2 regions of the Desulfosarcina variabilis str. Montpellier genome follow, and region 1 is predicted to be linked to the other one. Evidence: riboswitches for the same ligand, from Rfam matches in the RefSeq annotation. Region 1 holds a riboswitch; the other holds the start of a gene.
What was found. Region 1 has a riboswitch for cobalamin ahead of Dvar_RS32255 (MFS transporter). Riboswitches for the same ligand answer to the same signal wherever they lie in the genome.
Positions count from the first base shown of each region.

Region 1 (3,160 bases):
GGCCATGGATTTACCGGACATGCAGAAGCTGAAGGAAAAGGCGGCCGGATGATCTGCCAGGGTAAAATGGATATTCTCACGAAACAGGCAATCACAGGCCCAGACATCGAAACCCGGCCTTATTTTGGTTCTGGAGATCCGGAACTCGCCGAGATCACCGGATCCATTCCAGTAACACTCAAAACGCTCCGGATTGTCCTGCCTGATATCCACCAACGCCGACGGTGAAGATAAGCCGTCGTTATGGGTGTAGCGAATATGATCGAGCATGGCCATTTGAACTATCCGATCTGCTTCCAATTCGACATGATGATAAGGTCTTCAAAATCTGAGATAAAAATTGCCGGTTGAAGTCCCCCTGGAGGCGCTTCACAATCATCTTCACGTCACACATACCAAGAGCCGTCCGCAGATATAAGAGTTGTAAAAGATAATTAGACTTTTCTAACTACAAATCACTGTCGGCATTGTCAACCTTTAAATTTTCCGGCCATGCCGATGATCCGATGCTTACAGAATTCGATTCCAAATGCAGCTTCCTTAATTCACATAGTCACCTTTTTGCGTATCGATCAACAGTCAATACACATCCCCCAATGCCACATGGCCGATCCCTTCTTCCACAGGCCTCTTGAAATACAGTGAAAGCCCAAGCGCCAGGCATGCAAACGCGCAAGCCACCATCACCACCGCAAGGTAGCCCAGATATCCGGCCAATGCCGTGCTGCCGGCCGCCGCGATAAACATCACCAGCGAGTACACGCTATACTGCAGGGTAAAGTCGGTAGCAGGGCTCGTCAGGGAAGCATGATCCATCATCATTGTGTTCATCAGGGCCGACAAGGCGCCTTGGATCAGAAAATACGCACCCACCGCACAATGAATACGCAAATCATCCGGAGGGCCAATCAGCGGCAATGTCAGGGCCAGCAAACTGACCACCTGGGCAATGGCCGTAACGATCAGAACAGAAAAACGCGACCAATGCCGCAGGAGCCAACCCGTGGAAAGAGAGGCTGACACGCTAAGGGCGGATCCCAATACATTCATGACCATGCCAATACGCTCCATGGACCATCCCGTGTCGACCAGTATCGGTGTTATCAGGGCATAGGCCAGGGCGCTGCCAACCGGATAGATTAACAGCAATAAAAGCCATTGTTTGTTCCCGGGGAGTTGCCAGAAACTCAAGAATCGGCGCAACAGCGCGTGGTTATCTTTGGAACCAATAGAATATGTCTTTTCCCGAAAGCACAGCACCTGGAACAGGGAGACCGACGTGCCCAATGCCAGGATGGCCAGACATCCCTTCCATCCGATATGAGGGTATGCCATCAAAACAGCGCCGCCTCCCAACAGGTTGCCGAGCATCCCACCCGCGGACTGGATGCCGTTGCCCAGGCCGCGCTCTTTTGCGGAAAGCAATCGGCAGGCCAATCCATCAGTGGCGATATCCTGGGTTGATGAGAAAAAGGCCAATACGGCGCATCCGGCAAAAACAGCGTTAAATTGCGTTGCGATGTCGAAGCAGCCGATGACGACCAGACACAACACCATCCCGGTCTGGGTCAACAGCAACCAGCCACGATAATGGCCGAGCCGGGAGAAGCCATAACGGTCAATCAAGGGCGCCCACAGGAACTTGATCACCCAGAAAAGCCCCAGAAGATAGATTACCCCCAACCGTTCCAGGGGGACCCCTTGGCGGCGCATAATCGCCACCAATGCGATCCAGAAAAAACCCAACCCAAAATGCTGGGTCATGTAGAGACTGGCCAGCAGCAGCCAGGTGCTCAGTGGTTTGCGGGTCATTCGTTCTGCCGTCGTTTCCATATCAACTGCACCTTTGCGATCAAGAATGTGAGAAGCCTCTGAGAGAAACAACACATTGATACTTCATCAAAAAGAAAAATCCCCGCTTCCACAATACAATGGAAACGGGGATTCCGTATTCAATCCCTGACGGCGCAACAATAGGTTTAAATAACTCCTTACCCGGGAGCAATTCCAAACCAATCCGCAGGCAGGTCTTCTGGCTCCACATCCATCTCGACGGCCTTCCCATTTGGGCATTGCCAAACAGTGACACGAGTTGCCGAGATGCCCGCTTTGAACCAGTCAAAGCATATGTGTTACAGCGGCGGGTCCGCTCCCGACTTTAACGGGATTCCCTCTTCAGTTATTACGAACACCTGCGAAATTAAAAACGTTAATGTTTAAACATCTCATATTGTCCGATGTCAATCATTTTTATTTTCTGCAGATGTCCAGTCCAGCAACAAGGGAATCAACAGTCAGTCATCTCTACCTTAAGTTTTGTAAAGAACTGCAAGGATATCATTCAGCGGCCGCAATATTCCACTTCTGGACAGGTGCGGCAATGCAGAAAAGCAGAAGCATCACCGCCGCCAGCCGCCATTCGACCAGAAACCATGCCTGCTTCAATGCCCCCCTTCCCAATTGATGGTGGCATATCGACTCTGAATTGATTGGGAGTTGCCGTCGGCCGCGGAGTGCCAAGCTGGGTTGTGCTCATACCATTGCTGAGCCGATGGTTATTTGGTGCGACATCGAACCTGTGCCCATGCACCTGCTGGGAGAGGCGCCGAACTGTTTTTTAAAAGCCTGGGAAAAATGGCTGAGGCTATCGTACCCCACGGCGTAGGCGGTCTCGGTGACGTTAAGACCATTGCCAAGCATTTCTCTAGCCCGGTTGAGCCTTTCGTTGCGTAGATACTGGAACACTGTCATGCCGTATATCTCACGGAAACAACGGTTTAGTTTCGGATGGGACATACCGGCCTCCCTGGCAAGCTGTCCCAACCCCAGCGGGTTTTCCAAGTTGCTGACCAGAAGTTCCCTGGCCCGTTCAGTGCTTTTCCGATCGTTCGGGTGCAGGCGATGCCAGTCTGGTGACGGTTGATGCCGGTCAGTCGAAATCTGGTGGAGTTGATGGGCGATCAGTTCCAGGGCCCGGCTCTCAAAGAAAAGCTTACGGGTCATGCCGCCGAAAGGACAACCAAGTAGTTGCTGCAATGCTGTACGCATGGCCGGCGTTATCATATGCAGGTGGTAAAAAAGATCATCCTGCCGTTCCTCCAGGATGCCCCGCATCACCGGATCAATCGCGTTCAAGTCATCTTCAAAATAGGAGCGAAGC
Region 1 covers NZ_CP159846.1:7,138,500-7,141,659, forward strand. The annotation lists gene Dvar_RS32250 (helix-turn-helix domain-containing protein) at 1-276, opposite strand, end outside; gene Dvar_RS32255 (MFS transporter) at 580-1,833, opposite strand; cobalamin riboswitch at 2,005-2,211, opposite strand; gene Dvar_RS32260 (helix-turn-helix domain-containing protein) at 2,533-3,160, opposite strand, start outside.

Region 2 (3,160 bases), 1.7 Mb from region 1:
CATCCAGCGTTACTTCAGCCCCAATTTCAGCCTTGTGGGTGATATCGGGATCATCGCCGGCATCCTTGATGATCGTTACACGGGCCTTATTCGGGGAAACTTGCGTGCAGCCATGCACGGCGATACGGATCGGCTCACCAGTCAGAAACCGGATGGTTACCGATGCCGGCGTCTGGCCGGTGAGTAAAAATAGAAGTCCGGCCTTGGCGGCAGCAGCTGCCGCGGCGCCCGTGGTAAACCCGGAGCGGAGTTTTTCAGGTGGCTTTTTCACCGTCTTTTCCTTAGTTGGTACTTGCGCACAGCGGCGTTGTGTTCTTTGATGGTGGCCGAAAACTGGTGCGTGCCGTCTTTTTTGGAAACGAAGTAAAGATAGTCGCTTTGGGCCGGGTAAAGGGCTGCCTGCATGGCTGCTTTGCCCGGGCTGGCAATCGGGCCGGGAGGCAGGCCTTTTATCTTATAGGTATTGTAAGGGGTATAGGTTTCAAGGTGGCGGCGCTTGATATTGCCGTCAAAATCGGGAATCCCGTAAATCACCGTGGGGTCGGTTTCAAGACGCATTCCTTTTTCTAAACGATTGTGAAAGACCGAAGAGATCAACGGGCGTTCTTCAGGGGCGCCGGTTTCTTTTTCGATGATCGAGGCCAGGGTTACCACCTCATGCACGCTCATGCCCATCTCTTTGGCCCGGGTTGCCCATTCCGTGGAAAAGGCGCTTTGAAACTGTTTGACCATGGTGGCGATGATGGTTTTGCTGTGCATCCCGCTGGGAAAGTAATAGGTGTCCGGGAACAGATAGCCTTCCAATGTATCGGCGTCAATCCCCAGGTCTTTGGCAACCTGCGGATTACGGGTGGCGGCGAGAAACTCCGCTTCCGGGGCCAGTCCGGCAGCGGCAACAGCGCTAGCGATCTGGACCAGGTTGAATCCTTCGGGAACGGTAACGCGGTAAAGGTGAACCCGCCCTTTGACCAATTGCCCCAGAATCTGCCTTGGTGTCATCGCGGTGGAGAGAAAATATTCCCCCGCCTGAAGCCGTTTGTCCTGTTTTTCAAGCCGGACGAAAATGGTAAACCGCAGAGCATTGGAGATCAGCCCTTCCTGCTCCAGCACCCGCGCCGTTTGCCTCAGCCCCTGGCCTGTGGGGATGGTAAACAATTTCTCTTTCCCCGGTGCTGCCCCAGACTGATCGGCCCATGACATGAGATGGTGGTACGACAGTCCCACGCCGCAAAGCGCCATGATAATAAGGACCATGCATGCGATAACCAGTTTTTTTACCATACCTTTTTCTGCCTTTTTGGGTAACGTGAGCCCCGAATCCATAAAACATAAGGCATGTCATCGAGGCTTGTCAAAGCACAAGTCACCGATCAGAATCAGCCATTGGATTAAGATCCTTGATACAGAAAACCGATTTTTGTATTGACATGCCGCCGCTGCCTTTCTAATAGACAAATCGTTGTTTTAAGATATTGCTCACAGGTGCTCCACCGGAGATAATAGGGAATCCCGTGCGAATCGGGAGCGGACCCGCCGCTGTAACACACGTGCTTTTGAGGGCTATACTGAAAGGCACGCTTTTTGGCAAGTCAAGTAAGGCCACTGTTTATCGAACGGGAAGGCCGCCAGAAAGGAAAGTGAAGCCAGAAGACCTGCCTGTGATGATCGCTGTACAGACTCTCGGGATTCAGGGGGCTGCGGCATCAATACCATTGCCAGGGATAAAAAACGGAAATCCCCGTGTCCATTTTGGGCACGGGGATTTTTAGTTAGGCGGGTCCGCCGGTGAACACCTCAAAGCGACATCTTTAGGATCGTGGCAACGATCCATTGGGTAACGATGGTCGTTCAAGTTAACGATGAACAGAAGTTCATCAAAAAGGAGAGGAGTTCAACATGGCACTGTCAGGAATGGACATCTACAAACTATTGCCCAAGACCAATTGTCGGGAGTGCGGACTGGCCACTTGTATCGCTTTCGCCATGAGTCTGGCGGCGGACAAAATCGAGCTTTCCGCCTGTCCGTATGTTTCGGATGCGGTTAAAGAAAAGCTGGCTCAGGCCGAGGCACCGCCGATCAGGCCGGTTACCATTGGCAGGGGTGACTTGGCTTTTAAAATCGGCGGCGAGTCCGTCATGTTCCGGCATGACAAGCGGTTCAACAATCCGACCGGTCTGGCCATGCGAATAGCTGACACCATGGCCGACGCTGACGTAAAGGACCGGCTGAAGCGGTTTGGTGAACTTCGTTATCAGCGTATGGGGTGCCTTTTGGGCGCGGACTTGCTGGCTATCGATGGCCAATCCAAGGATCCTGATAAATTCGTCGCGCTGATTGAAAAAATTACCCGGTGTAGTGATGCCAGGCTGATTCTGATGAGCGATGATCCCGTGGTCATGGCCGCCGGTCTGGCCTGCTGCGCCGAATCGAAACCCCTGATCTATGCGGCAACAGCGGACAATGCCGAATCCATGGCCGAGCTGGCCGTCAAACACGCCTGTCCACTGGTCGCGAAGGCCAAAGGGCTTGCCGAACTGGGCGAGCTATCCGGGCGGCTAACGGATGCCGGTGTGAAAGAGATCGTTATGGATCCCGGCGTACGGACACTTAAAGAGGCGTTCGCCGACCAGATCCACATCCGCCGTGCGGCCATCCATCAAGCCATCGGTACCTTGAGTTATCCGACCATCACCTTTCCCTGTGAGATGACCAACGACCTATCCATGGAAACGCTGATCGCAGCTACATTTATCGCCAAATACGCCGGTATCGTGGTGCTTTCCGATCTTCAGGGAGAAAGTCTTTATCCGCTGCTCATGGAGCGCATGGCGCTTTTCAGTGATCCCCAGGAGCCGATGATGACCCCCGAGGGCGTATACGCAATCGGTGAGCCGGATCGTCATGCACCGCTAATCCTTGCATCGTCCTGGGCCTTGACCTATTACAATCTCTCCCTGGCGGCGGAGGTCTCGCGTATACCGGTTTTTCTCTGCTTCGAGCGGATCACCGAGCCGGATGTCATGTGTTGGTGCCACCATTGTCTACACAGCACCCACAAGGGAAAATTCGTTGCCGAAAACACGGTCCGGTTCGTCAAGAAATGCAAGCTGGAGGAACGGGTGGACCATCGAACACTGGTGATTTCCGCCCGCAACGCCG
Region 2 covers NZ_CP159846.1:5,422,943-5,426,102, reverse strand. The annotation lists gene cbiD (cobalt-precorrin-5B (C(1))-methyltransferase CbiD) at 1-271, opposite strand, end outside; gene mltG (endolytic transglycosylase MltG) at 268-1,281, opposite strand; cobalamin riboswitch at 1,464-1,675, shown strand; gene acsC (acetyl-CoA decarbonylase/synthase complex subunit gamma) at 1,897-3,160, shown strand, end outside.
Region 2: it holds a riboswitch for cobalamin, as region 1 does, so the genes downstream of both, acsC (acetyl-CoA decarbonylase/synthase complex subunit gamma) here and Dvar_RS32255 (MFS transporter) in region 1, are expected to answer to the same signal.